2 regions of the Patulibacter ginsengiterrae genome follow, and region 2 is predicted to be linked to the other one. Evidence: riboswitches for the same ligand, from Rfam matches in the RefSeq annotation. Region 2 holds a riboswitch; the other holds the start of a gene.
The links. Region 2 has a riboswitch for ZMP and ZTP ahead of ACVUH9_RS11350 (serine hydroxymethyltransferase). Riboswitches for the same ligand answer to the same signal wherever they lie in the genome.

Region 1 (15,414 bases), on a different contig from region 2:
CGTCAGCTGCGACGGAGTCCGGCGTTGACCACGGCGAGGAAGACCACGCCGTCGGGACCGGGGTTCTCGAAGTGGTGCGGGAGATCCGCGTCGAAGGTGACGCAGTCGCCGGCGACGAGCGGATGGTCGACGCCGTCGCAGTGGAGGAGCAGCGCGCCCTGCTCGACGAGCACGATCTCGCGGGTGCCCGGCTCGTGCATCGGCGGGTCGCCGACGTTGCCGGTGCGGGCGCCGGCTCGCAGCTCGTGGCGGGTCAGCTCGCTGCGCTGACCGGGCAGCGGCGCAGTCAGGATCTCGACGACGTGCCCGCGCTTGGGCGAGCCTCCGCGGCGGCGCTCGTCCGCGTGCACGATCGTCACCGATCCGCCCTCGTCGAGCCGCAGCAGCTGACTCAGGCGCAGACCGAGGCCGGTCGCGATCCGGGCGGCGACCTGCAGCGTCGGCGAGGTCTCCCCCCGCTCGACCTGGCTCAGGGTCGTGGCCGACACGCCACAGCGCTCGGCCAGATCCCGCAACGACAGGCCCATGTTGTCTCGCAGCGCGCGAACCCGCGGACCGATCTGGATCCGCTCGTCGTCCGCGACCGGGATGAGAGGGGTGGTCGCCATGCCCCTCGTACGGTATCACGTACAAGCGTGCGCTCAAGCGAACGATCGTGCGACTGCGGCGATCGCGAGGCGGGGTCGGTAGGTTGACCCGGTGCCCTTTGCAGACACCAGCGGACACGGATTGGCGGTGGCGGGCCCGCGTCGTCTCGTCCTCGCCCTCCCGCCGCTGGACGCGCAGGCGACGGCGCCCTCCCTGCGCGCCCCGGGCCCCTCGGCGATGCGCAGCGTCCAGGATCGGCAACTCGCGCAACAAAACCGCCCGCCAATCGGCTCTATGTCGTAGATGCCCGACACCGTCAGCCCGCGGAGCGTGCCGGGGCCACCGCCCGCCGGCCCGGTTCCCGCGCTCCCCCGCACCGTCGAGCCGTCCGCGACCGCCGGGCCCGCGGACCCGTTCCTCCCTCCACCCCACACCCAGCGCGTCGCCGAGCGGGCGCTGGAGCTCTCCTACCGCACCGCCCTCGCGGTGATCCGCGACCAGGACCTCGCCGCCGAGGTCGCCCAGGAGGTCGCGATCGCGGCGATCCGGCGCGCGGCGACGCTCCGCGATCCCGCCGCGCTCGACGCCTGGCTGCACCGGACGGCCGTCCGGGCCGCGATCACCGAGGCCCGTCGGCGCACCGCCCGCCGGGCCGCCGACGACGACTTCGGGCAGCCGACCCCGGCGGCCGCCGACGACCGCGGCCCGGACACCGGTCCGGCGCGGCGGCTGCTGGCGGGACTCCCGCCCCGCCAGCGCGCGGCGATGACGCTGCGGTACGTGCACGACCTCGACGATCGCGCGATCGCTCGCGCGCTCGGGTGGCGGGTCGGCACCGTCCGCTCGCTGCTGGCCCGCGGACGGGCGACGCTCCGCTTCGCGCTCGACCAGGCCGACGCGCCGGCCGGAGGCGACCAGTGAGGCGGCGGACGCAGGACGACGACGCGTTCCGCGCGCTCTTCGCCCCGATCCGCGAGGCACAGCCGCCGGTCCGCTCGGAGACCGCCGTGCGTCAGGCCCACACGGCGATCACCGGACGCGCGACCTGGCGCAGCCCACTCCGGCGCGCCTCGGCGGCCGTCTGGCGACGCCCGCGCTCCGGGCCCCGCTGAGACGCACTGCCACCAAAGCGGCGGAGGTGCGTCTGAGGTGGTCGTGGACCAAGCAGGTCGGTACGCGCGATGCGAGAGCACTACCGACCCCGCGAGTTGGGACGCGAGGCGTTCGTGGGAAAGGCGGTCGAACACCAAAGCGGCGGAGGTGCGTCTGAGGTGGTCGTGGACCAAGCAGGTCGGCGCGCGCGACGCGAGAGCACTACCGACCCCGCGAGTTGGGAGGCGAGGCGTTCGTGGACCAAGCAGGGTCGGTGCGCGCGACGCGAGAGCTGTGCGCCAGCACTGCCGAGCGTCGCGCGTGCCGAGATGCGAAGCGTCCACGGCCGCCTCAGACCACCTCCTAGACGGTGCCGTGGATGAAGTACCAGACGAAGATCGCCGCCACCACCACCAGCAGCGGGTGCACCTCGCGCCAGCGTCCGCGGAGCACGGCGATCAGGACGAACAGGATCATCCCGGCGCCGACGCCGTTGGCGATCGAGTACGTGAACGGCATCAGCACGACGGTCACGAACGCGGGCAGCGCGATCCCGATGTCGTCCCAGTCGAGCTCGGCGATCTGCCCGATCATCAGGGCGCCGACGACGACCAGCACCGGGCCGGTCGCGGCCGACGGGATCACCGACGCCAGCGGCGAGAGGAACATCGCGACCAGGAACAGCACGCCGGTGACGACGTTGGCCAGGCCCGTCCGGCCGCCCTGGGCGGCGCCCGCGGTGCTCTCGACGTAGATCGTGTTCGACGAGGCCGAGGCGGCGCCGCCGACGATCGCCCCGGCCGACTCGACCAGCAGCACCCGGCGCAGCATCGGCAGCCGCCCCTGCTCGTCGGTCAGCTCGGCCTTGCGACCGATCGCCAGCGCGGTGCCCATCGCGTCGAAGAAGTTGGCCATCAGCACGGCCACGATCACGGCCGCCGCGGCGGCCACGCCGAGCGTGTCGAAGATGTTGAACGAGATGTCGCCGACGAGCCCGAAGTCCGGTGTCGCGGTGACCGAGCTGGGCAGCTCGGCGCCGGGCACGGGCGTGCCGCTGGCGATCGCGTTGACGACGATCGCGAGCACCGTCGCCAGCACGATCCCGAGCAGCAGCGCGCCCGGGATGCCGCGGGCGACGAACACGCCGATCGCGACCAGGCCGACCACGAAGACCAGGGTGTTCCAGCTCGCCAGGTCATGGCCGAGCGCGACGATCGTGCCGCCGTCCTTCGGGTGCTCGACGATCCCGGAGTTGACCAGGCCGATGAAGGCGATGAAGAGCCCGATGCCGGCGCCGATCGCCCGTTTGAGCGAGTCGGGGATCGCGTTCATGATCGCCTCGCGCAGACCGGCGATCACGAGCACGAGCATGATCACGCCCTCGATCACGATCACGCCCATCGCCTCGGGCCAGTCGAGGCCCTTGCCGGCGACCAGGGTGAAGGCCACGAACGCGTTGATGCCGAGCCCGGCCGCGAGCGCCATCGGCACGTTGGCGAACAGGCCCATCGCGATCGTCATCAGGCCGGCGACGAGCGCGGTGACCGTGACCAGCTGGGTGTGGTCGAGCTTGAGCCCGGTCCCGTCGGCCACGCCACCGAGGATGGCTGGGTTGACGGCCAGGATGTACGCCATCGTCGCGAACGTGGCGAGCCCGGCGAGCACCTCGGTGCGTACCGAGCTGCCCCGCTCGCTTATGCGGAAGAAGCGATCCATGAGGTCCTCGTCGGGGCGTCGAACGGGGGATCACCGCAGCCGGCCCCGGGCGACCGCAGTGGAGCAAGCAAGGGTAGGGCGAACGGCGCCCGAAGTGCTTGGCCCTGGCAGGCACACGGGCCCCGGTCGCGGTCGCGACCGGGGCCCGTGTCGTGCGTGATGCCCGCGCGTCCGCCGCGGCGCACGCGTCTCGGTGGGCTGGCGCCCGCCGATCCTAGATCTTGTCGAGCTCGATTCCGCCGGCGACGAGCTTCGTGCTGCCGACGATCTTGAGCACCGCCGCCTCGCTCTTCGGCTTGTCGAAGGTGGCCGGCGCCGGGTACGACTTCGGGTCGGCTCCGGGGGCGCCGCCGCCGAGGATGTAGCGGATCCAGGCCGCGTGGCGTGCCTCGACCGAGTGGATCGAGAGCGCCGCCTTGACGTAGGCGCGGGTCTTGAGGTTCGGTCCCTGGCCCGCGTAGGCGGCGACGCCGGTGTCCTCCAGCGCCATCGCCGTCGCGCCGAAGTTGGCCGGGGAGATCGCCGTCCCGGCGGCCGCCATGTCGATCGTCGGCGCCTTGACGGCCGCCTTGCCGAGCCCCTTCTCGAGGAACGTCACGTGCTTGGCCTCGTGGTCGGCGACGATCGTCGCGAACTGCTTCAGCTCGGGCGAGGCGAAGTCGTTCTGCGAGACCGCGGCGGCGTAGAAGGCCGCCTCCAGGTACTCCAGCGTGAGCGCGTAGTTGAGGATCTTGATGTCGTTCCTGGTCGACGGCCGGGTCGACGAGATCTTCGCGTCGGCGATCGAGGGCAGACCGAAGATCGACGCCCCCGCGACCACGCCGACCCCGGCCAACGCCCCGTTGCGGAGGAACGTGCCGCGATCGAAGCCGGCACTCTCCGCCGTCTCGCGAACGTCGCCGTTGACGTCGAGCTTGTCCAGATTGATGTGGTGCGACACAGGGCTCTCCTGAAGTTCGGTGGTTTCGAACGCCGCGGTGAGCGGCCTCTCGTGGTCTTGGAACGACCACCCGCCGGATTCGGATGCACTCCTGGGTCGATGGCTCGCGAACGGCGTCCGCAACCGGTGCCCGTACGGGCTCCCCCGGCTCCGGACGCCTTGCCGCGCGCTAGGGGGTCGGTTCGAGCGTGGCCGCCGACACCACGGCGTCCGCGACGGCGATCCGCCGGAGCCCGGCGTTGAGCGCCCGCAGGTACGCGATCCCGGAGGCCCGGATCGTGTCGGTGTGGACCCCCTGCCCGGCGCCGGTCACGCGCTCGCCGCCCGTGACGCCCGGCAGCTCGGAGCGCACCGCGCCGGGGGCGCCCAGCTCGACGACGACCGAGGCCTGGGCCAGCGCGTCCTGCCCGCCGGTGACCGCCTCGACCCGGTACTCGCGGAGCCGGGCGTCGACCCCTACCGCCGCGTCGAGGGCCCGGAAGACCGCGTCGACCGGCCCGTCGCCGGTGAACGACCCGTGCCGCTCGTCGCCCTCCGGCGTGGTCACGACGACCCGGGCGTGCGGCGGACGAGCGTCGGCGCTCGCCTCGACCGCGTAGCTGACCAGCTGGAAGCTCCCGACCTGGGGCTCCTCGCGCAGCTCGTCGGCGACCAGCGCCTCGAGGTCCATCGCCGTCACCTGCTTCTTGCGGTCGGCGACCTGCTTGAAGCGGCCGAACGCCTGCCGCAGCGCCTCGCCGTCGAGCGTGTAGCCGAGCTTCTCCAGCGCGTCCTTGAGCGCCGCGCGGCCCGAGTGCTTGCCGAGCACCAGCTGCTCGACGTCGTCGATGCCGATCGCCGCCGGATCCATGATCTCGAAGGTCGATCGCTCCTTGAGCACGCCGTCCTGGTGGATCCCGGACTCGTGGCTGAAGGCGTTGCGGCCGACGATCGCCTTGTTCGGCGGGACCGCGTAGCCGGTCAGGCGCGAGACCAGCCGGCTGGTCCGCGCGATCTCGGTGGTGACCGCACCGGTGGTGTAGCCGAGCCGGTCGCGCCGCGTCTCGAGCAGCATGATGACCTCCTCGATCGCGGCGTTGCCGGCCCGCTCGCCGATCCCGTTGACCGCGCACTCGACCTGCCGGGCCCCGGCGGCGACCCCGGCCAGCGAGTTGGCGACGGCCAGACCGAGGTCGTCGTGGCAGTGGACGGAGAGGACCACGTCGGCCAGCGCCGGGGTGTACTCGTAGAGCTGGGCGAGGAAGGCCGCGTACTCGTCGGGCGTCGCGTAGCCGACGGTGTCGGGCACGTTGATCGTCGTCGCGCCCTCGTCGATCGCGATCTGCAGCACCTGCGCGGTGAACTCCGGATCCGAGCGGGTCGCGTCCATCGGGCTGAACTGGACGTCGTCGACCAGCGACTTGGCGTGCGCGACCGCCGCCTTCGCCCCCTCCAGCACGTCGGCGCGGGTGTTGCGCATCTGGTGCTCGATGTGGATGTCCGACGTCGAGATGAAGGTGTGGATCCGTCCGCGACCGTCGGCGGCCGCCTCGCGGATCGCCTCTCCCGCGCGGGCGATGTCGCCGGGCTGCGCGCGGGCCAGGCCGGCGATCACCGGGCGGTCGGGGCCGAAGTCGGCGCGCGCGATCGCCTGGACCGCCTCGAAGTCGCCGGGGGACGCGATCGGGAATCCCGCTTCGATCACGTCGACCCCGAGGCGCGCCAGCTGGTGGGCGATCTCGAGCTTCTCGGTCGTGTTGAGCGAGATGCCCGGCGACTGCTCGCCGTCGCGCAGCGTGGTGTCGAAGATGACGACCCGGTTCGGGTCAGCGGGAATGGTCATGCGTGGTCCTCTCGTGTGCTTCGTCCTCAGGGCCTGCTCGGTAGTGGTTCGCGGCTACATGCGGCCGCCACGCGCTATTCCCCCCGAGGGGGGAGCAGAAGCAGCAGGGAGAGGTCGAGGCACAGCGCCATGACGTCTTCGATCGTACCAGCGTCCTCCCCGCACCTCGAACGGAGGCCGACCAGGCACCAGCCCGAGGCCTAAACGGGCCGTGGTCCGCTTATGCTGTAGTGGAAGGATGAGCAGCTCTCCCACCTCCCCGACGCACAGCGACCTGCTGGCCCTGCCCAGCGACGCCCAGGACCTCCTCTTCCGCGAGGCCCGGACCGCCAACAGCTTCACCGACGAGCCCGTCGGCGACGAGCAGATCCAGGCGATCTACGACCTCGTCCAGTGGGCCCCGACCGCCGCCAACACCCAGCCGCTGCGGGTCGTGATCGTCCGCTCGCCCGAGGGCAAGGCGCGCCTGCTCCCGCACATGAGCGAGGGCAACCGGGCCAAGACGGAGGCCGCCCCGGTGACCGCCGTGCTGGCCGCCGACACGCGCTTCTACGAGAACTGGGATCGCCTGTTCCCGCACATGCCCGGTGGCGGCGCCCGGTTCGCCGGCAACCCGGAGGCGGCCGTCGGCATGGCCCGCTTCAACGGCGCGCTCCAGGCGGGCTACTTCATCCTCGGTGTCCGCGCGGCAGGCCTCGCCGCCGGCCCGATGGCCGGCTTCGACAGCGCCGGACTCGACGCCGAGCTGTTCCCCGAGGGCGACCGGCAGTCGCTGGTCGTGGTCAACATCGGCCACCCCGGGCCCGACGCCTGGTTCCCGCGGTCCCCGCGGCTGGAGCACCACGAGGTCGTCACGACAATCTGAGCGGGTGGGCCAGGGCCGCGACCGCGGTCCTGGCCCCACCGATCGCCCGCTCTACAGCGTGAGGGTGCGCCCGTCGGCGAAGTCGTCCTGGGCCAGGATCCCGGCGAGGACGGCGGGCGCGACCGGCTTGTCGGTCGTGATCACCATCACCGCTTCGGTGCCGCGGGTGCCTTCCTCGTCCTGGTGGTAGCCGACGGCGGCCTGCTCGATGTTCACGCCCTCGTCGCCCAGCAGCCCACCGATCCGACCGACCATCCCGGGCCGGTCGACGTAGCGGAGGATCAGGATGTTGCCCTCGAGCTGGAGGTTGAACCTCTGCCCCCACGCCTCGAGCAGGTGCGCGCGGGCGTGACGCCCGAGCGTCGTGCCGACCACGCGGTGCCGGACGCCGTCGGAGACGACCGTCACCCGCACCAGGTCGGTGAAGTCGCGCGCCTGGGTGCGGGTGGTCTCGGAGACCTCGATCCCCCGCTCCTTGGCGATCGACGGCGCGTTGACGTCGTTGACCGACTCCTCGGTCCAGCCCTCGAGCACGCCGCGGAGGACGGCCAGCGAGAGCGGACGGACGTCGCGCTCGGCGATCCGGCCCAGCACCTCGACCTCGATCCCGTCGATCGAGGAGCCGCCGGCCAGCTCGACCGCGATCCGGCCCAGCCGCGTGCTCAGCGGCAGGAACGGACGCAGGATCTCGAGGTCCTCGCGGCCGACGGCCGGTGCGTTGACCGCCGTCATCACCGTGCCGCCGCTGAGCGCGGCGACGATCTGCTCGGCGGCCTGGAAGCCGGCGCGATCGTTCGCCTCGGCCGTCGACGCCCCGAGGTGCGGCGTCAGGATCACGTTGTCGTAGCCGTGCAGCGGATGCTCGGTGACCGGCTCGGACGGGAAGACGTCGAGCGCCGCGCCGCCGACCTGGCCGCTGTCGAGCGCGTCCTTCAGCGCCAGCTCGTCGATCAAGCCACCGCGGGCGACGTTCAGGACGCGCACGCCCGGCTTGACCTTCGTGAACGCCTCGGCGCCGAGCCAGCCGGCGGTCTCCGGCGTCTTCGGCAGGTGGATGGTGATGAAGTCGGCCTGCGCGTAGATCTCGTCGCTGTCGGCGGCCTTCTCGACGCCCAGCTCCTTGTAGCGCTCGGCCGCGACGTAGGGGTCGTACGCCAGGACGCGCATCGCGAGCCCCTGGGCACGCTCGGCGACGAGCTGCCCGATCCGGCCGAAGCCGATGATCCCGATCGTCTTGCCGTACAGCTCGACGCCGGAGAACTTCGAGCGCTCCCACTTGCCCTGGTGCATCGACGCGTTGGCCTGCGGGATGTTGCGGGCCAGCGCCATCATCAGCGCGACCGTGTGCTCGGCGGCGGTGACGACGTTGGACTGCGGCGCGTTGACGACGATGATGCCGCGCTTGGTGGCGGCCTCGATGTCGACGTTGTCGACGCCGACGCCGGCGCGGCCGACGACCTTGAGGTTGGTGGCGGCGGCCAGCAGCTCGGGCGTGAACTTGGTCGCCGAGCGGATCAGGACGCCGTCGTACTCCGGCAGCTTGGACAGGAACGTGTCGTCGTCCCAGTCGATGCCGAGGTCGACTTCGAAACCGGCGTCGCGGAGGGCGTCGATCCCGGACGGGCCGACCTTCTCCTTGACGAGGACCTTGGGCGTGCGGGTCATGTGTCGGTTCCTTGGGTCAGGCGGCGGGAAGCCGCTCGACGACGTAGTCGATGGATGCGGTCAGCTGCTGGACGTCGGCGGGGTCGACGGCCGGGAACGTCGCGACCCGCAGCTGGTTGCGACCGAGCTTGCGGTACGGCTCGACGTCGACGACGCCGTTGGCGCGCAGGGTCTTGGCGACCGCGGCCGCGTCGACGCTGTCGTCGAAGTCGATCGTGCTGACGACCAGCGAGCGATTCGCAGGGGCGGCGACGAACGGCGTCGTGTAGGACGTCTTCTCGGCCCACGCGTAGAGGTGGCTCGAGGAGGCCGTCGTGCGGCCGACGGCGAAGTCGAGCCCGCCGTTCTCGTTGAACCAGTCGATCTGCTCGGCGAGCAGGAACAGCGTCGCCACCGCAGGGGTGTTGTACGTCTGGTCCTTCTTCGAGTTGTCCAGCGCCGTCTTCAGCGAGAGGAAGTCCGGGATCCAGCGGTCGCTCGCGGCGATCTGCTCGATCCGCTCCTGCGCCGCCGGGCTCAGCAGCGCGAGCCAGAGCCCGCCGTCGGAGGCGAAGCACTTCTGCGGGGCGAAGTAGTACGCGTCGGCGTCGGCGGCGTTCAGCGGCAGGCCGCCGGCTCCCGAGGTCGCGTCGATCAGGACCAGCTGGTCGCCGCTGCCGACCCGCTGGACCGGGACCATCACGCCGGTCGAGGTCTCGTTGTGGGCCCAGGCGATCGCGTCGACCGGCTCGACCTCGTCCTGCTGGAGGACGGCGGCCGCGGCGACCGGGTCGGGCGCGGCGCCGGGATCGGCCGAGACGACGGTCGGGTCGCCGAGGAACGGCGCGCCCTTGGTCGCGCTGGCGAACTTCGACGAGAACTCGCCGTAGGTCAGGTGCAGCGCACGGTCGCGGACGAGGCCGAAGGCGGCGGCGTCCCAGAAGGCGGTCGCGCCGCCGTTGCCGAGCGCGACCTCGTAGCCCTCGGGCAGCTGGAAGAGCTCCCGGAGGCCGGTGCGGACGCGGCCGACGAGGTTCTTCACGGGCGCCTGGCGGTGCGACGTGCCCATCAGGGCCGCGCCACGCTCGGCGAGCGCCGTGATCTGCTCGGGACGCACCTTCGACGGGCCGCAGCCGAAGCGGCCGTCGGCCGGCTTGAGCTCGTCGGGAAGGGTGATCGCCGTAGCGGCGTTGTTCGTGCTGGGTCCGGTCATGCTGCTCCTCGGTGTTCAGGAGGGATGTCGGTGCCCAGGCGCGCGGCGGTGTTCGATGCCGCCGCTCCCTGGTGGTCGATTCCACCCCGGTGCAGACGCCAGTCGCGGCGGCAAGGCAGCAGTCTAGCGAAGCACCGACCAGGTTCTCGGCGAACCCGGGCCGGGTGCACCGGACGGACACGCGCCGGCGGCCGCAAATCCCGGCGGAGCGGGGCGCAGCACCCGCCCGGGTAGGTTGCAACATGTGTCCGATCCCGTTCTCGTCGGCATCACCACCGCGGAGCTGTTCACGCCCGAGCGCACGATCCCCGCGCCCGAGTCGGAGCCGCCGCAGCGCAAGCTCTCGCTCGGCATGGACTACCCCGATGCGGTCACCGCCGCGGGTGGCGTCCCCGTCGTCCTGCCGCCGATGAGCCTCGGCGGGGCCGCGCTGCTCGACCGGCTCGACGCGTTGCTCGTCTCCGGTGGGCCGGACGTCGATCCCGCGCTCTACGGCGCCGACCCGCACCCGCAGCTCGGCCCGGTCGAGCGCGAGGCCGATCGCGCCGAGTGCGACCTCGTCCGTGCCGCCGAGCAGCGCGGCATGCCGATCCTGGCGATCTGCCGCGGGATGCAGCTGGTCAACGTCACGCGCGGCGGCACGCTCTGGCAGGACCTGCCGAGCGAACGGCCGTCGCCCGTCGATCACCGGCAGACCACGCCCGGCACGCGGACCAGCCACGACGTGACCGTCGACGGCGATTCGCTGGTGGCCGAGCTGACCGGCCTGGCGTCGGACGAGGGACCGTCCGTGCTCGACGTCAACTCGTTCCACCACCAGGCGATCCGCGAGCTCGGCCGTGGTCTGCGGGTCGTCGCCTGGGCGCCGGACGGCGTGATCGAGGCGGTCGAGGCGAGCGATCGCTCGTTCCTGGTCGGCGTCCAGTGGCACGCCGAGTCGCTGGTCGCCGACCCGCGACAGCTGGGCCTGTTCCGCGGTCTCGTCGCCGCCGCACGGGACGCGCGGATCGCCCGCTGAACGACGCGCGCCGCGGCGGACGCAACGAACGGCCACGCAAGGCGTACCGCGGCCCCAGAACGGGCACGGGTGACGTCATGCCCCTCCGTTCCCTCCCCCGCTACGCACCGGATGCGCGCGCCCCCGACGCGTGGGACGAGGCGGTCGACGCGAACGGCGTGCTCCGCCACTCCCACGCCGCGGCGCTGCACGCGCTCGACCGGATCGGTCTGCCGGACGCGGTCGAGCGGGTCGCCGCGGAGATCGACCGGCTCGGGATCAGCTTCGGCGAGGACGCCGAGCGGTTCGCCGTCGATCCGGTGCCGCGGGTGATCGAGGCCGACGAGTGGCGACGGCTGGAACGGGGACTGGCCCAACGTGCCCGCGCGCTCGACGCGTTCGTCGCCGACGTCCACGGCGAGCGCCGCTCGATCGACGCGGGGATCGTCCCGGCGTCGGTCGTCGAGCGCTCCCCCGCCGCCGAGGCCGACCTCGACGGCCCGACGCTCGCCGCCGGCGTGCGGATCGCGATCACGGGACCCGACCTGGTGCGCGACGCCACGGGCAGCTTCCGGGTGCTCGAGGACAACTGCCGGACCCCGTCCGGGCTGGCGTACCTGTTGGCAGCCCGCACCGCGGTCGACGCGGCGATCGGCGTGCCCGCCGACGTCCGCTCGCTCCACGACGAGCTCGGGCCCGCGCTGCTGACCGCGCTCCGCAACACCACCCCCGCCGGCGCCGACCCCGGTGCGGCGGTGCTGCTCTCCGACGGCCCGGCGAACACCGCCTGGTGGGAGCACCAGCAGCTCGCCGGGCTGATGGGGGTCCCGCTCGTCCTGCCCGACGAGCTGCGGACACGCGGCGACCGGCTCCTCTTGCGAGACGGCGGGGCCCCGGTCTCGGCGGTCTACCGGAGGACGGACGACACCAGCCTCCGCGGCAAGGACGGCCGGCTCAGCACCGTCGGCGAGCTGCTGCTGGGTCCGCTGCGCGCGGGCACCCTCGGCCTGATGAACGGACCCGGCGCCGCGATCGCGGGCGACAAGGCGGTCTACCCCTACGTCGACGGCCTGATCCGGTTCTTCTGCGGGGAGCCGCCGATCCTCTCCGGGCTGGCCGGGTACGACCTCGAGGATCCGCGGCAGCGCGAGGCCGCGATCGACCGGGCCGACCAGCTCGTCTTCAAGCCCCGCGACGGCCAGGGCGGCGAGGGCGTGACGATCGGTCCGCAGGCCGATCGCGCGGCGCTGCGCGCGGTCACCGACGCCGTGCGCACCGATCCGGCGGCCTGGATCGCGCAGGAGGCGGTCGTGCTCTCGACCCACCCGACCGCGATCGACGGCCGGCTGCTGCCGCGGCACGTCGACCTGCGGCCGTTCGTGCTCGCCGACGGCCGCGGCGGCTGGCGCACCCTGCCCGGCGCGTTGACCCGGTTCGCGCTCGACGACGGTGAGATGGTCGTGAACTCGTCGCGCGGCGGCGGCGCCAAGGACACGTGGGTGCGCTCATGAGCGGCGGCGTGCGCAAGGACGACACGGCCGCGGGCTCGTGGTCGGCGTGGCCGGAGCATCGCGGCTCCGCCCCGTTCACCGTCGGCGTCGAGGAGGAGGTGATGCTGCTCTCGCCGGGCGACTGGGCGCTGGCGCAGGCGGCCGACGAGGTCCTCCCCCGGCTGCCCGAGGCGGTCCGCGCGCAGGTCTCGCCCGAGACCCACGCCGCCGCGATCGAGATCGAGACCGGGATCCACCAGACCGTCGCGACCGCCGTCGGCGAGCTGCGGAAGCTGCGCACGGCGCTCCGCGAGACCTGCGAGCCGCTCGACCTGACCGTCGCCTCGTCCGGCACCCACCCGTTCGCGATCTGGCGCGAGACGGCCGTCGGCGGCGGCGAGCGGCAGGCCGAGGTCTACGGCTCGATGCGCGAGCTCGCCCGGCGCGAGCCGACCTTCGCGCTGCACGTGCACGTGGCGTTGCCCGACGCCGACTCCGCCGTCCAGATCTTCAACCGGATGCGCGTCCACCTGCCGCTGCTGCTGGCGCTCTCGGCCAACTCGCCGTTCTGGCAGGGCCGCGACACCGGCCTCGCCTCGGCCCGTACGCCGCTCTTCCAGGCCTTTCCGCGGGTCGGCATCCCCCGCCGCTTCGAGTCCTACGCCGAGTGGGTGGCCGCGGTCGACCTGCTGGTCGACTGCGAGGCGTTCCCGGACTCGACCTACCTCTGGTGGGACGTGCGGATGCAGCCGCGCCTGGGCACGCTCGAGATCCGGATCATGGACGCCCAGACCGACCTCGACGCGACCGCCTCGCTGGTCGCGCTCGTCCAGTGCCTGGCGCGGATGGAGCTGCACGAGGCGTGGGCGGAGGAGGCGTCGTTCGCGCCGCAGGAGATCTGGGAGGAGAACCGCTTCGTCGCCGCCCGCGACGGCGTCCACGCCAAGCTGATCGTGGCCACCGAGGGCATCCGGGTGCCGGTCGCGGACCGGATCGCCGAGCTGCTGCCGCACCTGCGACCGCACGCCGACGACCTGGGGTGCCGCGCCGAGCTCGACGGGATCGACGCGCTGGTGCGCGAGAACGGGGCGATCCGGCAGCTCGAGCTGGCCCGCGGCGAGGGGCGGCTGCCGGGCCTGGTGCAGGCGTTGTCCCGCGCCTTCTGAGCGGGCGGCCCGGCGACCGTCCGGGGTCCGCGGCAGGATGGGTCGGTGACCGACGTCCCGATCGCTGCCCTCCGCACCCATCTCGCCGAGCTGGACGACCTGCACCACGCGGGGTCGATCATCGGCTGGGACCAGCAGACGTACATGCCCGAGCGTGGGGCGATCGCCCGCGGCAACGCCGCCGGCACGATCGACCGGCTCGCCCACGAGCGAACCGCCGACCCGGCGCTCGCCGAGCTGCTCGACGCCGCGCTCGCGGCGGGCGAGGATCCCGGCCTGGTGCGCGCCGTCCGCGAGGACCATGAGCGTGCCCGGCGGGTCCCGAGCGACCTGGTGACCGCGCGCGCCGAGCTGTCGGTCGAGGCCCAGGGGGCCTGGAAGGCCGCCAAGGAGACGTCCGACTTCGCGCGCTTCGCCCCGGCCCTGCGCCGCCACGTCGAGCTCTGCCGGCGCTACGCGGCCTGCTTCCCCGACGTCGAGCATCCCTACGACGCGCTGCTCCAGCGGTTCGAGCCGGGCGCGACCACGCGTGAGGTCCGGGCCGTCTTCGCGACCCTCCAGGAGGGTCTCGTCCCGCTGATCGCCGGGATCGCGGAGCGCCCGGTTCCGGCGCCGCTGGTCGGACCGTTCCCGGTCGCCGCCCAGCGCACGCTCGCGCTCGAGATGGCCCGTTCGATCGGCTACGACGACAGCGCCTGGCGGATCGACGAGGCCGCGCATCCGTTCATGACCTCGGGCGGCCGCGAGGACATCCGGATCACCACCAAGGAGGACGAGTCGACGCTGGCGATCGGGCTCTTCGGCGTGCTCCACGAGACCGGCCACGGGCTCTACGAGCACCAGGTCGACGCCCGCTGGGACCGGACCACCGTCGGCACCGGCACGTCGCTCGGCATCCACGAGTCCCAGAGCCGGCTGTGGGAGAACATGGTCGGCCGCTCCCGCGAGTTCTGGTCGCACTGGCACCCGCGGGCGGTCGAGCTGTTCCCGGGGCCGCTGGAGGGCGTCTCCGTCGACCGGCTGCTGGAGGCGATCAACGCCGTCGAGCCGTCGCTGATCCGGGTCGACGCGGACGAGGCCACGTACTGCCTGCACGTGGTCCTGCGGTTCGAGCTGGAGGTCGCCCTGATCGAGGGCAAGCTCGAGGTCGACGACCTGCCCGAGGCCTGGAACCGGCGGATGAAGGAGCTGCTCGGGGTCGACGTGCCCGACGATGCCCGCGGCGTCCTGCAGGACATCCACTGGGCCTACGGCGAGCTCGGCTACTTCCCGACCTACGCGCTCGGGACGATCATCGCCGGCCAGCTGTGGGAGGCCGCTCACGAGGCCCTGCCGGAGCTGGACGCCCGGATCGCGGCCGGGGACCTGGCGCCGCTGCGCGACTGGCTCGGCGAGCACGTCCACCGCTTCGGCCGCACCCGCACCGGCGGCGAGATCCTCGCCGAGGTGACCGGCGGCGGACTCGACTCGCGGCCGCTGCTGCGGTACCTGAACGAGAAGTACGGGGCGCTCTACGGGTTGTAGGGCACGGCGGCGGACACCGAGACCGGCCCGACCGGACGTGGCGGAAGCCTCCGCGCGAACCGGCGCGGGTCGGCCCCGTCGTCTCCTCCGCCGCGCCCTGCCTCAGCGCAGCTCGCGCCGGAGGCAGATCTTGAGGCCGGACCAGATCGGGCTGATCGCGCAGACCTTGACGTCGACCAGTCCGCGCGGCAGCACCGCGTCGCGGATCCGGTCCTCGGTGACGTCGGTCGGGAGCTTGCTCGCCCGCTTCGGCCACGCGATCCAGAACGCGCCGTCGGGTGCGGTCGCCTGCGCGAGCGCGGGCAGCTGCTGCTCGAGCACGGCCTGCTCGTCGACGAAGCTGATCGCGAGGTCGGC
Region 2 (15,414 bases):
GCTCTCCTCCGCTTCGCACCCGTTCTACACGGGCAAGCAGAAGATCGTCGATACCGCCGGTCGCGTCGAGCGCTTCCGCCGTCGTGCCGCCAAGCGCCAGGCCGAGAGCGAAGAGAGCAAGCCGGCCACCGAGGCGAAGCCCGCCGCCGCGGCCAGCTCCGAGGCCGAGGCCCCGCAGGACGCGTAGTGCCGTCGCGCCCCGGCGACCGCGGACCGTTCGACCAGAACGCCCCGCGGTCGACGGACGAGCGCGACACCAGTCGCGGGCCGCGCCGGCCCGCGCACCCGACGTCGCGCGCTTCCGCCGACGTCTCCTACGCCGCGCAGCAGGATGCCCCCGTCGGCGGCCAAGCCGTGATCGAGGGCGTCATGATGCGCGGCGTTCGTACGTGGTCGGTGGCCGTCCGCAAGCCGCTCCCGGAGCAGCTCGTCGACGGCGTGCTGCCTTCCGGTGAGGCCGCGGCGGGTGAGATCGACGTCCAGGTCTTCCCGTTCCGATCGGTCCTCGCCCGCCGCCGGATCCTGCGGCTCCCCGTCCTGCGTGGGGTCGTCGCCCTCGGCGAGGCGCTGCGGATGGGCTTCCGCGCGCTGCGGATCGCCGCCAACGCGCAGACCGACGAGGCCGAGGAGGAGATCGCCACCGGCACCTGGGTGATCGCGATGCTCGGCGCGATCGCGCTCGCCGTCGGCCTCTTCTTCCTCGCCCCGGTCGGGCTGACCAGCCTGATCAAGGACCAGCTCGGATCGGGCTGGCTGTTCTGGCTCGTCGAGGGGATCGTGCGGACGACGATCTTCATCGGGTACCTGGTCCTGATCACGCGGATGGCGGACCTGCGGCGGGTCTTCGAGTACCACGGAGCCGAGCACCAGACGATCGCGTGCTACGAGGCGGGACTGCCGCTGACGCCGGAGAACGCCGCCCGCTTCAGTCGCCTGCATCCACGCTGTGGGACGAGCTTCCTGCTGGTGGTGATGATCGTCGCGATCTTCGTCTTCGCGCCGCTCGGGCTGCCCGAGTGGTACTGGCTGTTCGCCAGTCGCGTGCTGGGGATCCCGCTGATCATCGGGCTCTCGTTCGAGGCGATCAAGTTCGCCGGCCGGCACCGGGGCAACCGGGTCGTGCAGCTGGTGATGTGGCCCGGCCTGCAGCTCCAGCGGCTGACCACGCGCGAGCCCGACCACGACCAGCTCGCGGTCGCGATCGCCGGCCTGCGCGCGGTGCTCGCCCGCGAGGACCCGCGGGCGGCGAAGGGCCGCGACCTCGTGGGCATCGAAGTAGCCGCCTAGCGGCCGCGCGCGGTCTTGGGTGCCCGACTAGCCGCGCAGGTCGGCGAGCTGGCGTTGGAGGAAGCGGCGCTCGAGGTCGGTGGTGGTGAGCGCGAGCGCACGCTCGAAGGCGGCGCGCGCCTCGTCGGGGCGGTCGAGGCGACGCAGCAGCTCGCCGCGGGTCGAGTGGAGGTACGGGAAGGCGTCGAGCGCCAGCCCGTCGACCAGCCCCAACGCCGCCGCGGGATCCCCGGCCATCGCGACCGCGATCGCGTGGTTGAGCGCGACGACCGGCGATCCGGTCTGGTCGAGCAGCGTCCGGTAGAGCACGGCGATCTGCGGCCAGTCGCGCGGCTCGTCCGCGTGGAGGGCGGCGATCGCGGCCTGGAGCACGTAGGCCCCGGTCGCCCCGGGACCGCGGAGGGCGATCGCGCGGTCGAGCAGGGCACGGCCCTCCGCCACGTGGGCGAGGTCCCAGCGCCGGCGGTCCTGGTCCTCCAGCCGCACCAGCTCGCCGGCGACGACGCGGGCGTCCCGGCGAGCGTCGTGCAGCAGCATCAGCGCGAGCAGGCCCCGGACCTCGGGCTCGTCGGGCAGCAGCTCGGTGAGCGCCCGTCCGAGACGGATCGCCTCGGTAGCCAGCTCGGGCCGCTCGGCGAAGCCCGCGTTGAAGATCAGGTAGACGACGCTGAGGACCGCACCGAGTCGGTCGGGCAGGAGGTGGGCGGGCGGCACGCGGAAGGGGATCCCGGCGTCGCGGATCTTGCCCTTGGCCCGCACCAGGCGCCGCTTCATCGTCTCCTGCGGGACGAGGAAGGCCCGGGCGATCTCGGCGGTCCGCAGGCCCCCGAGGGTCCGCAGGGTCAACGCGACCTGGGCCTCGGTCGCCAGCGCCGGGTGGCAGCAGGTGAAGAACAGCTCCAGCCGTTCGTCGCGGAAGACCGTCGTCTCGTCGTAGTCCACGGTGGGCTCCGGGATCTCGGCCGCCAGCAGCTGGGTCTTGGTCGCCAGCGTCCGCTCGCGGCGGATCCGGTCGATCGCGCGGTTGCGCGCCGTCGCGATCAGCCAGGCGGTCGGGTGCTCCGGGGCGCCCGTCCGCGGCCAGCGCTCGGCCGCGACGGCGAACGCCTCCTGTGCGGCCTCCTCGGCACGATCGACGTCGCCGAGGAAGCCGGTGAGCGAGGCCACCACGTGGCCCCACTCGTCGCGGAAGACCCGGTCGAGCAGGGCTACCGCTCCACCAGCGGGCGGACCTCGACGGCGCCGCCCATCCGGGCCGCGGGAACCTGACGAGCGATCTCGAGCGCGGCGTCGAGATCGGCGACGTCGACCAGGTAATAGCCGGCGAAGACCTCCTTCATCTCCGCGAACGGGCCGTCGGTGGTCAGCAGTCGGTCGTCCTGGACGCGGACCGTCGTCGCCGTCTGGACGGGCTGCAGCTGGTCGCCGGCGTAGACGCCGGGCAGGTCGTAGATCGCCTGGTACTCGGCCGAGATCGCGGCCGCGGCCGCGTCGGGGGTCCCGGTCGGCATCTTGCGGGAGGTGTGGATCAGCAGGGCGTACTTCATGGAGGTGCTCCTCGTTGAACGGTTCTACCTAGGAGACGAACGGGAACGGCGAACGGGGACAGCGGGGCTCAAGATTGCCGTAGGGATGGCGTCGACCGGCCTGCCCATGCTCGCCGACCGCTGGACGTCCGGGGGATCCTGGGCAAGGTCGCGGGCAGCCAGGCAGTACGCTCGGTTGTTGTGATCGAAGCGTTGGTTGACCAGATCGAAGCGCGGTTCGCCGACCTCGAGTCCCAGATCGTCGATCCCGTGGTGATCGGGGATCGCAAGCGCTACGCCGACGTCGGCCGCGAGTACCGCCGGATGCAGGACGCGGTTCGGCTCGCTGGCGAGTGGCGGCGGGCGACCGACGACGCGGCCGGAGCGCGCGAGATGCTCGCCGAGGACGAGGACCCCGAGCTGCGCGAGATGCTCGACACCGCCAAGGCGCGGATCACCGAGTTGGAGGAGGAGATCCGGGTCGCGATGGTCGATCCGGACCCCAACGACGACAAGGACGTGATCGTCGAGGTCCAGGGCGGCGCGGGCGGCGAGGAGGGCGACCTGTTCGCCGGCGACATCTACCGGATGCTCACCAAGTACGCCGAGCGTCGCGGGTTCAAGACGGAGCCGCTGCAGGTCTCCGACGGCAAGTACACGTTCGCGGTCAAGGGCGACGGCGCGTTCTCGGTCTTCAAGTGGGAAGCCGGCACCCACCGCGTGCAGCGCGTTCCGGCGACCGAGACCCAGGGCCGGATCCACACCTCGACCTGCACCGTCGCGGTCCTGCCCGAGGCCGAGGACGTCGACATCCACATCGAGCAGAGCGACCTCCAGATCGACGTCTACCGCTCGTCCGGCCCGGGTGGTCAGTCGGTCAACACCACCGACTCGGCGGTCCGGATCACGCACAAGCCCTCCGGCGTGGTCGTCTCGATGCAGGACGAGAAGTCGCAGCTGCAGAACCGCGAGAAGGCGCTCCGGGTGCTGCGGGCGCGGCTCTACGAGCACGCGATGGCCGAGCAGCAGGCGGCGCAGTCGGCGGCCCGCAGCGCGCAGGTCGGCAGCGGCGACCGGGCGGAGAAGATCCGCACCTACAACTTCGGCGAGGGCCGGGTCACCGACCACCGGATCAAGCTCACGAAGTACGCGCTCGAATCGATCCTCGAGGGCGAGCTGGAGGAGTTCACCGGCGGGCTCCAGGCCGACGAGAAGCGCCGGCTGCTCGAGCAGCTGGCGACCGCGGAGTCGTGACCAAGCCGCGGGTCGGGGCGACGATCCGGCGGCTGACCGCGCGGTTCGAGGAAGCGGGCATCGACTCCCCGCGGCTGGACGCCGAGCTGCTGGTCGCGCACGTCCTCGAGCAGACCCGCGCGCAGCTGTTCCTGTCGCCGGACCACCCGCTGACGGACGCCCAGGCGCGGAAGCTCGACGACCTCGAGCGGCGCCGCGCCGACGAGCGCGAGTCGGTCGCCCACCTGCTCGGGGTCCGTGGCTTCCGCTACCTCGACCTGGAGGTCGACCGGCGGGTCCTGATCCCGCGGCCGGAGACCGAGCTGCTGGTCGAGGTCGGCCTCGAGCTGCCCGACGGCGCGACGGTGATCGACGTCGGCACCGGCAGCGGCGCGATCGCGCTCGCGCTCGCCCACGAGCGGCCGGACCTGGTCGTCCACGCGACCGACATCTCCGCCGACGCGCTCGACGTCGCCCGCGCCAACGCCGCACGGCTCGGCCTCGCGGTCCGCTTCCACGAGGGCGACCTGCTGGCCGGGCTGGGGGAGACGCTGGGCCGCGGGACGCCCGCGGCCCCCGGCTTCCTCGCGGTCCTCTCGAACCCGCCGTACATCCCTGAGTCCGACCGCGCGACGCTGCCGCCGGAGGTCGTCCGGCACGATCCGGGCCTGGCCCTGTTCGGCGGTGAGGACGGGCTCGACGTCGTCCGCCGACTGCTGCCCGCCGCACGCGACGCGGGTGCCGACCTGATCGCGATCGAGGTCGGGGAGGGCCAGCCGCCGGCGACGGTCGCGCTCGCCCACGAGCACGGCTTCGTCCGGACCGAGGTCCGCGACGACCTGGCCGGGATCGGACGGGTCGTCGTCGGGCGCCCCGCGTCCGCGGCCGACCCCGACGTCGACGGCGCGTCCGGGGCGACCGGCTCCGCGGGGGCCTGAGGTGCTCGGCGGGGCGGAGGACGTGCTGCCGCTGTCGCCCGAGGCGATCGCGCAGCTGACCACGGTCACCGCCGCTGGCGGGATCGGGCTGTTCCCGGCCGAGACCGTCTATGGGCTCGCGGCCGATCCGCGCCACCCCGACGCCGTCCGTCGGATCGCGACCCTCAAGCGGCGGGATCCGGCGAAGCCGTCGTCGGTCCTGTTCTGGTCGCTCGCCGACGTGCTCGATCTGCTCGGCGGCGACGGCGTGCCGGAGGTCGTCCTCGACGCCCTGCGGGCGCTGCTCCCGGGGCCGGTGGGCGTGCTGGTGCCGAACCCGGCCGGGCGCTATCCGGTCGCGGTCGGCGCGGACCGGGGCACGCTCGGGGTGCGGGTGCCGCGGCTCGCGGTGCCGGTGCTCGCACCGCCGGTCGTCCAGACCAGCGCGAACCTGGCCGGGGAGCCGGCCCCGTCCCGGATCGACGCCGTCCCGGCCGCGATCCGGGCCGGCTGCGAGGTCGAGCTCGACGGTGGGCAACGGCCCGGCACCGCCTCGACGATCGTGGACCTGCGCGGCCTGCCCGACGATCGCTCGGGCGGGTGGCGGATCGTGCGCGAGGGCGCCGTGCCCGCCGCGGCGATCGCCGCGGCCCTGGGCGCCTGAGCGTGGCGCGGACCGGTTTCGCACGGCCGCCCGGGCACGCCCGACCTCGGCCCGACACCGTACGATCCGGGTATGCGGATCGCCGTCGCCTCCGACCACGCCGGGTTCACGCTCAAGGAGCACGTCAAGACGACGTTGCGGAGCCAGGGTCACGAGGTGATCGACGCCGGCACGACGTCGGCCGAGTCGACCGACTACCCGCAGTACGCGGCCAAGGCGGCGCGCCTGGTCGCGGCCGGGGACGCCGAGCGCGGCGTGCTCGTCTGCGGCTCGGGCAACGGCGTCACGATCACGGCCAACAAGATCGACGGGATCCGCGCCGTCAACGCGCACGACGCCGACGAGGCGACGATGGCGCGGCGCCACAACGGGATCAACGTCCTCGGTCTCTCGGAGGCGCGGATCGACGGGGTCACGGCCGACGCGATCGTCTCCGCCTTCCTCGCCACCGAGTTCGACGGGGGACGCCACGAGCGCCGCGTCGACGAGATCGCCGACGTCGAGCGGGGCGGCGCGGGCACGCCGCCCGCCGCCTGATCGCCGCGGCAGCCTGATCACGGCTGCTGCCCGCCGCGCCGGGATCCGCCGGCCGGGTCGCGGGCCGCGCGCGGTGCTTCCGGTGTCGACCACGATCGCGGTTCGCCGTTGGTGCCACCCGCGCGGCGTGGTCGGGGCCGATCGGTAGGATTGGCGGCGTCGTAACTGGCGCCACGGGTGGAACGGACCACCGGGAAGCGACACCGCTGGATCGCAGTTTGCCGCGCGCCTGGGCACCGAACCGTTTGCACGTTCTCGAGGAGACGCCCGTGTCCGACCTGCCCGCAGATTTCTTCAACGCCTCGTTGGCCGAGGTCGATCCCGAGGTGGCCGAAGCGGTCACCGCCGAGCTCCACCGCCAGCAGCAGACGCTCGAGATGATCGCGTCGGAGAACTTCGTGCCGCAGGCGGTCCTGGAGTGCCAGGGCTCGGTCCTGACCAACAAGTACGCCGAGGGCTACCCGGGCCGTCGCTACTACGGCGGCTGCGAGTACGTCGACATCGTCGAGCAGCTGGCGATCGACCGCGCCAAGGAGCTGTTCGGGGCGGAGCACGCCAACGTCCAGCCGCACGCCGGCGCCCAGGCCAACAACGCCGTCTACCACGCGCTGCTCCAGCCGGGCGACCGGATCATGGGCCTCTCGCTGGCCCACGGTGGCCACCTCAGCCACGGGATGAAGCTGAACGTCTCGGGGCGGCTCTACGAGATCGTCGCCTACGAGGTCGACCGCGAGACCTCCCGGATCGACATGGACGAGGTGGCGCGGATCGCCCGCGAGACGCGGCCGAAGATGATCGTCGCCGGCTGGTCGGCCTACTCGCGGCAGCTCGACTTCCCGCGCTTCCGCGAGATCGCCGACGAGGTCGGCGCGCTGCTCTTCGTCGACATGGCCCACTTCGCCGGCCTGGTCGCCGCCGGCCTGCACCCGTCGCCGGTGCCCTACGCCGACGTCGTCTCGACCACCGTCCACAAGACCCTCGGTGGCCCGCGGTCGGGGATCATCCTCTGCCGTGCCGAGCACCAGAAGAAGATCGACCAGGCCGTCTTCCCCGGTCAGCAGGGCGGTCCGCTGGAGCACGTGATCGCGGCCAAGGCGGTCGCGCTGAAGATCGCCGCGAGCGAGGAGTTCCGCGAGCGCCAGCAGCGGACGATCGACGGCGCCCGCGTGCTCGCCGGCGAGTTGCTCGAGGCCGGAGGCGGCCTCAACGTCCTGACCGGCGGGACCGACGTGCACCTGGTGCTCGTCGACCTGCGCGAGAGCGAGCTCAACGGCCAGCAGGCCGAGGACCGCCTGCACGAGGTCGGGATCACCGTCAACCGCAACGCGATCCCGTTCGACCCGCGCCCGCCGATGGTCACCAGCGGCCTGCGCGTCGGCACCTCGGCGCTCGCCACCCGCGGCCTGACGGTCGACGCCTTCCGCGAGGTCGGCAAGGTCATCGCCACCGCCCTGGCGGCGACCGAGGACGAGTTCCAGGCGGCCCGCGTCGAGCTGGCCGCGCGGGTCCGCGCCGTCGCCGACCAATACCCGCTCTACACCCAGCTGGGCTGATATCACGCGCTCGATCACCTTCGGGGCAACCGCCGTGCGTTCTAGGCTTCGAGGCCGATGAACTGGCGTGACCCCTTCGTGGGGCTGCTGATCGCCTTCGCGGTGACGGCCCTCCTGACGCCGCTCGTCGCTCGGTTCGCCCGGGCGGTCGGCGCCGTCGACCAGCCTCGCGGCCGCGGCGTCGCGAGCGGGGGGACCCCGTTGCTCGGCGGGATCGCGATCGCGATCGGCGTCGGGGCCGGGGTCCTGCTGGTGATGCCGGACTCGGCCGCCTGGCAGGACAAGCTCCACTCGGTGCTGCTCGGCGGGCTGGCGATCGTGATCGTCGGCGCGGCCGACGACCGCTTCGACCTGCACCCGCTGGCGAAGCTGGCGGGACAGGCGGCCTCGGCGATGATCCCGGTCTCCCAGGGGCTGGTGGTCGAGAACATCACGCTCCCGTTCCTGGGGGCGATCCACCTCGGCGACTTCGCCTCGGTCCTGACGGTGCTCGGCTTCGTGGTCGTGATGAACGTCGTCAACCTGTCCGACGGGATCGACGGGCTGGCCGCCGGCGTCTGCGCGATCGCGGCGGTCGCCCTGGCGATCGTGGCGTGGGACCTGGGGACCAAGCACGCGGCGCTGCTGGCGGCCGTCACCTGCGGGGCCTCGATCGGGTTCCTGGTCCACAACTTCCATCCGGCGACGGTCTTCATGGGGGACACCGGCGCGAACCTGCTCGGCTACCTGCTGGCGGCCGTCGCGATCGAGGGCTCGGTCAAGACGACCGCGGTCCCGGCGCTCGTGTTCCCGCTGCTGATCCTGGCGCTGCCGTTCCTCGACACCACCTTCGTGGTGGTGAAGCGGCTGCGGATGGGCCGGTTGCCGTGGTCGGCGGACCAGAACCACTTCCACCACCGGCTCGGGCGGCTCGGCTTCAGCCAACGGCGCTCGGTGCTGTACCTCTACGCCTGGACGGCGGCGCTCGCGAGCCTCGCCGTCGCGCTGCGGTTCGTGCCGTACAGCGACGACCACGGCCACTTCAACCCGCTCTGGACGTCGGTCCTGGCCGTGATCGTGCTGATCGTGCTGGCGGTCAGCGTCTACCTGGTCTTCGTGCTCGAGATCGTCAAGCTGCGCCGGATCGACGCGCTGCGCCTGCGGCGGATCCGGCCCGACGCGACCGACGCCGAGATCGACGCCGACGTGACCCGCGCCCTGGTCACCGGCGAGATCGACGCGATCACCGGCGAGCACTCCGCGATCGTCGCCCGCGACGAGCGCCGCTAGCCGCGGATCCGCGGCGCGATCGGCTCAGGCGGTCGTGACCCGCGGGTCGGGCCGACCGTAGATCGTCCGCAGCCAGGCGCTCGACAGCGCCTCGACCAGCTCGGCGGTCGAGTAGGCCGACTCCTGCACGAACTGCTGGTAGAAGGTCCGCTCGACGCCCCAGACGAGCGCGAACGCCGTCGGGCCGGGGGGATAGTCGGGCGCGTTGCCGGCCGCCTGCTCGGCGATGATCCGCTGCTCGGTGGCGTCGATGAAGCGTCCGATCAGCCCGCGCCAGTGCTCGGCGACCTCGCGCTCGTAGGTGCCGACCTCGACGATCGCGCGCAGCAGGGGCCCGTGCTGGGTGAAGAGGTTCGAGATGTTCTCGATCGCGGTTCGCAGGACGTCCTGGCGGACGCCGGTCGCCGACCACCAGACGTCGGCCGCCGCGTAGAGCTGGTCGGCGACGGTCACCGTCAGCCGCTCGAGCACCTCGCGCTTGTCACGGAAGTAGAAGTAGAACGAGGTCCGCGAGATCCCGGCCCGGCCGGCCAGCCGCTCGACGTTGAGGTCGCCGTAGGTCTCGCCCTCGGTCAGCAGCTCTTCCATCGCCTGCAGGACGTCGGCCTGGACCCGGGCACGCTTGCTGGTGCTCTCGGCGTTGCGGGGAGTCGGGGGCACCGAGCGAGCCTAGCGCGTCACCGAGCGCCGATCGCCGGCTCGCGTGGCTGCGGCGGCGAGTCGTGGCAGCAGGTGTAAGGGCGGTCGAACTCGATATACCTAGGGCGTGCAGCAATGGATCTGTGAGCCCTGCGGGTTCATCTACGACCCGGCCGAAGGCGACCCCGACGGCGGCATTCCGCCCGGAACTGCCTTCGAGGACATCCCCGACGGCTGGTGCTGCCCGGTCTGCGGCGCGCGCAAGCGCGAGTTCGTTCCGTTCGATTAGGACCGACCAAGACCGCAGGTCTCCGTAGACGGGGCTGTGGCTGCGGGCGTCGGCTGCTTGCCGGCCGCGCCGGCTCGGCCTACGTGTACCTCACACGCAACTGGGGGAGCCTCGTCGGCCCGTTAGGATGCTTTAGGTGCTGGAGAAGATCCTGCTCCTGGCGGGGCTGCTCCTCGTTGCCGGCCTCGCGGCCTCGTTGTTCGCCGGCCGACTACGTGTTCCAGCGCTGGTCGTCTTCCTGCTGCTGGGGATGGTCGCGGGGACCGACGCGCTCAACATCGTCGAGATCCGCGACGTCACGCTGATCCGCGACATCGGGCTCGTCGCGCTGGTCCTGATCCTCTTCGAGGGCGGCCTGGCCTCGGGCGTCCGCGAGATCCGTCCGGTGATCGTCCCGGCGGCGTTGCTCTCCACGCTCGGCGTCCTGATCACGACGGTCGTGGTCGGCGCGATCACCTACGCGGTCTTCGACGTCTCGTTCGACGAGGGCCTGCTGCTCGGGGCGATCGTCGCCTCGACCGACGGCGCGGCGATCTTCGCCCTGCTCCGCGGCTCGACGCTGCGACGGCGGTTGGCGCGGACCCTCGAGGGGGAGGCCGGGATGAACGACCCGGTCACGGCGCTGCTGGTGATCGGGTTGATCGCCCTCCAGCAGGAGCCGGGCTACACGGTCCTGGACATCTTCACCCACATGATCCAGGAGCTGGCCGTCGACGCGGTGGTCGGCAGCCTGATCGGCCTGCTCGCCGTCCAGGCGTTCAAGCGGGCCCGGCTGGCGAGCGAGGGGCTGTACCCGGTCGCCTCGCTGGCGACGGCGATCCTCGCCTACGCGGTCGCGGCCAACCTCCACGGCTCGGGTCTGCTGTCGGCCTACCTCGCCGGCCTGATGCTGGGGTCGGCGACGATCCACGGCAAGCGCTCGATCATGGCCTTCCACGACGGGATCGCCTGGGTCGCCCAGCTGGGCATGTTCCTCGCGCTGGGGCTGCTGGTCTCGCCGCACGCGCTGCCCGGGGTCTGGGTCAAGGCGCTCGTGATCACCGCCGCGCTGCTGCTGCTCGCCCGCCCGCTGGCGGTCTTCCTGATCCTGACCCCGCTGAGGTTCTCGCGCAACGAGCAGATCGCGATCTCGTGGGCGGGCCTGAAGGGGGCGGTCCCGATCGTCTTCGCGACCTTCCCGGTGATCGCCCACATCCCGCGGGCGGAGGAGTACCTGGCGATCGTCTTCTTCGTCGTGCTGCTGACGACCATCCTCCAGGGGGTCACCTTCGAGGGGATCGCGCAGCGGCTGCGGGTGACGACGACCCGCCCGGCGATCGACCGGCCGCTGGTCGAGGTGATGGCCGTGCGCGAGCTGGGGGCGGAGGTCGTCGAGGTCCGGGCGCGCCAGGGCGACGCGATGGTCGGAGCCCGGGTCAAGGACCTGGGCCTGCCCCGGGACGCGCTGGTGAGCGTGCTCGTCCGCGGCGACGAGGCGCTGCTCCCGCGCGGATCGACCCGACTCGAGGTCGATGACCGTCTCCACCTGATGGTCCGTCGCGAGGTCGCCGGCCAGATCCCGTCGCTGGTCGAGCGCTGGCGCGAGGGCCCGGTCGGCCCCGCGGTGCGGCCGACCCGGCGCTACGTCTCGATCGCGCCGATCTTCCGGACCGGCCCGTGGGACGAGCGAGACGGCGATGCGAGCGACCCGCGGACGGTCGGCGGGCTCGAGATCGTCGAGCGGCTGCGGATCCGGCGCGATCGGCCGGGGACGCTGCTGGTGCTCTCCGACGGCCGCTACGCGGTCTCGGGAGCGATCGTGATCGTCGGCTCGCGCCAGGCGGTCCAGCAGCAGGCGCGACGGCGGCTCGAACGGGCGAACGACGACGCCGACGCGGGCTGGTGGCAGGAAGTCATCGGCGCCTGCGCGGCCTGACCGGACCGCTTCCGGACGAGTCGTGGGCAGGAATCCGGGGGTCGCCGTCGACGGCCTTCGGGGCTCGCCGTCGCCGGTCGAGCGTCCGCCCGGCCGATGACTGTCTGTGCGCCATGTTTGTGACGCAGCGCACGAGCGATGATGCGAGCTAGCACAACCCCTCGTACGCCCCCGTACGAACGGGGAATCCTGGCCTTGGGGCGTGCTGGCACGGGCGCCGAGCTTGCTATAAGGTCCGTCCCGTCGCCGCCCCTTCCGACCCCGTCGCTGCCGACGGAGCCGTGAGGGTCTCTTCGCATTGCTCCTCGCCTTCGGGCGGCGTGCGACGCGGCGTTCCGCTCCCATGACGTTGTTTCCACACGACCCCTGCGAGATCCGTTTTGCCGGCTCCAAAGCAACCACCTGCGCGTGGTGCAGTGGCGGGCATGACGATCGTGACCGCGATGATTCTCGGTCTGGCGATCTGCGGGGGAATCGGGGCGCTCGTCGGGGCCGTCGGTCTGGGCTTGATCGTGGGGGCGTTCGTCGGCTTGGCCGGGGGAACGGCCGCGGTCATCGTTCGGTTCCGGGACCTGTAGTCCCGGTGGAGGGTTGAACGACATGCGCTACCTCGACGTCTTCGTCGTCCTTCTCTGCCTGCCGGTCGCGCTGCTCCTCGGAGCGCCGGCCGCCGGCTGCATCATCGCCACCGTCGTCTGGACCATCCAGCGGATCGTGGCCATCCAGATCGAGCGTCGGGCGATGGCTCAGGAAGACGCGCGTACCGCGCTGAAGCTGAACTTCGCCGGCCTGATGATCCGCGTCTGGCTGATCTGCCTCGCGATCGTCATCTGTGGCGTCGCGATCAGTCGGCCCGACGGTGCCGCCGCCGCGGCGACGATGCTCGCCGCGTTCACGGTCTACATCACCGTCACGCTCGTATCCCGCACCCTCGACAGGAAGTCTGTCCACGCATGAACTCCCGCGCGAAGGCCCTGATCGGCCTAGGGCTGTACCTCGTACTGATCGTCGCAACCGTCTTCATCTTCGGCTTCAGCCGGATTGAAGATTCGCCGTTCAAGCCCGAGAACGAGTTCAAGCTCGACACGTGGGTCGACCTCGGCTTCATGTCGATCAACAAGGCCGTCATGTACCTGCTGATCGCGGGCATCCTGACGGTCGGCACGATGGTCTTCATCGCCAACCGGATGCAGGCGAAGCCGAACCGCGTGCAGACGATCGTCGAGATCCTCTTCACGACGATGCGCGACAACATCACCGGCGCGAACATGGACAACAAGCTCGCCGCGAAGTGGTTCCCCTTCATCGGCACGCTGTTCCTGTTCATCTGGTTCTCGAACCTGATCGGCTACCTGCCGCTGCCGACCAACACCGAGCACACGTTCAACGTGCTCGGCGTCGACGTCCCGAGCTTCGCGCTGTTCGCCGCCACGGCGAACCTCTCGGTGCCGCTCGTGCTGGCGATCATCGTGTTCGTGTTCTACACGGCGGAGGGCATCCGGGCGAAGGGCTTCTTCGGCTACTTCAAGAGCCTCGTCCCGGCCGGCGTCCACGGCCCGATGGCCGCGTTCATCTGGGTCCTCGAGCTGATGTCGAACTTCATGCGCCTGATCTCGCTCTCGGTGCGTCTGTTCGCGAACATCCTCGCCGGCCACCTCATCATCTTGTTCATGAGCGGCGGCCTCGCCGTCCTGCTCGGACTCGAAGTGGTCGGGGTCATCGCCCTGCCCGCCGGCATCCTGCTCTACCTCTTCGAGGTTGGGCTGGTCGCCACCCTGCAGGCCTTCATCTTCGCCACCCTCACGGCCATCTATCTCGGTGGCGCAGTGGCCGAGTCCCACTGAGTAACTAAAGGAGCAATACCGTGGACCTGACGATCATCACGCAGCTTGCCGCCGTCGACGACGGCTCCGACGCGGGCAAGGCCATCGCGCTCGCCCTCGGTGGCGGTCTTGGTGCCGCCGGCGCCGGCATCGGCATCGGGTACCTCTTCGGCAGCGTCGTGCAGGCGCTCGTGCGCCAGCCGGAGCTGAAGGACGAGATCACCAGCATCCAGTGGCTGGGCTTCGCCCTGACGGAGGCCGTGTTCTTCTACGGCCTCGTCGCGGGCCTCCTGGCCTTCTTCCTCTAGGCCGACATGAGCACGCTCCTGCACACCACCGCGCTTGCCGCGGCCGAAGGGGGGGACAGCGGAGGAAGCTTCCTCGTGTCCCCGACCACCGGGACGATGATCTGGACCTTGCTGGTCTTCGTCATCGCCTGGGTCATCCTGGCCAAGGTGGCGTTCCCGAAGATCTCCGAGGCGCTGGACAAGCGCCAGGCCATGATCACGGAGACGATCGACGCCGCGGAGCGCAACCAGAAGGAAGCGGAGAAGCTGGCCGCCGAGACCCGTGAGCACCTGCTCGCCGCGCGTTCGCAGGCCGAGGAGATCCTCGTCCGCGCCCGCAAGTCGGCAGAGGCTCACGAGACGGAGGCCCGTTCGGCCGCCAAGGTCCAGGGCGAGGAGATCCTCTCCCAGGCCCGGAACGACATTGCGGCGGAGACCCGTCGAGCGATCAGTGAGATCCGCTCGGAGGTCGCCGACCTCACGATCCTGGCCACCACCAAGGTCACCGGCAAGACGCTCGACACGGACGACCAGCGTCGTCTCGTCGAGGAAGCGCTCGATGGCCTCGACTTCTCCGCGCTGAGCGGCGACGGGCGGAGGTAGCCCCAGATGGACCAGATCTCCCGCGTATACGCTCGGTCGCTGTTCGAGGTCGCCGTCGATCGCGACGCCGTCGACCGCGTCCGTGAGCAGATCGGGCAGCTCGCCGAGGGGCTCGACGCGAGTCGTGACCTGCAGCTGTTCCTGTTCTCGCCGCAATTCTCCTCCGCGGAGAAGCGCGACGGGCTGCGTCGGGCGATCGAGGGCGCTGACCCGATCGTCGAGAACCTGCTCGACGTGCTGGTCGACAACGGCCGTCTGCAGCTCCTGCCCGAGGTTCGTCGTGCGTTCGACGAGCTGTATGACGATCTGCATCGGGTGCTGCCCGTGCGGATCACCACCGCGGTCCCCCTGGACGAGGCGACGACCGCCCGGATCGGGGAAGAGGTCGGTCGGGGAACCGGTCGCGAAGTGCAGCTCACCGCCGAGGTCGATCCCGACCTCGTCGGGGGCATCGTGCTGCGCGTCGGCAACTCGATCCTCGACGCCTCGATCCGCCAACGTCTCGAAAACCTGCGTCGACAGGTGGCGACGGCGTAGTCGCCGTCGCTGATCGCTACTTCCGTAGGAGTCCTGCACCCATGCAGATCAAGCCCGATGAGATCACCAGCATCCTCAAGAGCCGCATCGAGGGGCTCGACGCCGGCACGGCGTCACTGACCGAGGTCGGAACGGTGCTGTCGGTCGCCGACGGCATCGCCCGCATCCACGGCCTCGACAACGCCGGCTCGTTCGAGATGCTCGAACTTCCGCACGGCGTCACCGGCCTGGCACTGAACCTCGATTCCGACAACGTCGGCGCCGTGCTGTTCGGTGATTGGCAGCGGATCGTCGAGGGCGACACCGTCAAGCGCACCGGCAAGCAGCTCGAGATC

Region 1: linked by a shared signal. The riboswitch ahead of serC (phosphoserine transaminase) and the one ahead of ACVUH9_RS11350 (serine hydroxymethyltransferase) in region 2 are both predicted to bind ZMP and ZTP.

Annotation. Positions count from the first base shown of each region.
Region 1 covers NZ_JBWDOG010000001.1:17,674-33,087, forward strand. The annotation lists gene ACVUH9_RS00070 (helix-turn-helix domain-containing protein) at 3-608, opposite strand; gene ACVUH9_RS00075 (RNA polymerase sigma factor) at 892-1,509, shown strand; gene ACVUH9_RS00080 (NCS2 family permease) at 2,044-3,396, opposite strand; gene ACVUH9_RS00085 (ferritin-like domain-containing protein) at 3,611-4,336, opposite strand; gene ACVUH9_RS00090 (2-isopropylmalate synthase) at 4,506-6,158, opposite strand; gene ACVUH9_RS00095 (malonic semialdehyde reductase) at 6,397-7,023, shown strand; gene serA (phosphoglycerate dehydrogenase) at 7,075-8,688, opposite strand; gene serC (phosphoserine transaminase) at 8,705-9,880, opposite strand; ZMP/ZTP riboswitch at 9,906-9,996, opposite strand; gene ACVUH9_RS00110 (gamma-glutamyl-gamma-aminobutyrate hydrolase family protein) at 10,125-10,898, shown strand; gene ACVUH9_RS00115 (circularly permuted type 2 ATP-grasp protein) at 10,976-12,388, shown strand; gene ACVUH9_RS00120 (carboxylate-amine ligase) at 12,385-13,533, shown strand; gene ACVUH9_RS00125 (carboxypeptidase M32) at 13,579-15,057, shown strand; gene ACVUH9_RS00130 (DUF3052 domain-containing protein) at 15,160-15,414, opposite strand, start outside.
Region 2 covers NZ_JBWDOG010000006.1:220,922-236,335, reverse strand. The annotation lists partial or broken gene ACVUH9_RS11390 (type B 50S ribosomal protein L31) at 1-85, shown strand, start outside; gene ACVUH9_RS11385 (DUF1385 domain-containing protein) at 187-1,287, shown strand; gene ACVUH9_RS11380 (RNA polymerase sigma factor) at 1,315-2,457, opposite strand; gene ACVUH9_RS11375 (YciI family protein) at 2,496-2,834, opposite strand; gene prfA (peptide chain release factor 1) at 3,015-4,067, shown strand; gene prmC (peptide chain release factor N(5)-glutamine methyltransferase) at 4,064-4,984, shown strand; gene ACVUH9_RS11360 (L-threonylcarbamoyladenylate synthase) at 4,986-5,627, shown strand; gene rpiB (ribose 5-phosphate isomerase B) at 5,700-6,164, shown strand; ZMP/ZTP riboswitch at 6,316-6,406, shown strand; gene ACVUH9_RS11350 (serine hydroxymethyltransferase) at 6,434-7,717, shown strand; gene ACVUH9_RS11345 (glycosyltransferase family 4 protein) at 7,775-8,986, shown strand; gene ACVUH9_RS11340 (TetR/AcrR family transcriptional regulator) at 9,011-9,646, opposite strand; gene ACVUH9_RS11335 (rubredoxin) at 9,753-9,914, shown strand; gene ACVUH9_RS11330 (potassium/proton antiporter) at 10,051-11,829, shown strand; gene ACVUH9_RS11325 (hypothetical protein) at 12,255-12,407, shown strand; gene ACVUH9_RS11320 (hypothetical protein) at 12,430-12,786, shown strand; gene atpB (F0F1 ATP synthase subunit A) at 12,783-13,673, shown strand; gene ACVUH9_RS11310 (ATP synthase F0 subunit C) at 13,694-13,960, shown strand; gene atpF (F0F1 ATP synthase subunit B) at 13,967-14,542, shown strand; gene atpH (ATP synthase F1 subunit delta) at 14,549-15,079, shown strand; gene atpA (F0F1 ATP synthase subunit alpha) at 15,121-15,414, shown strand, end outside.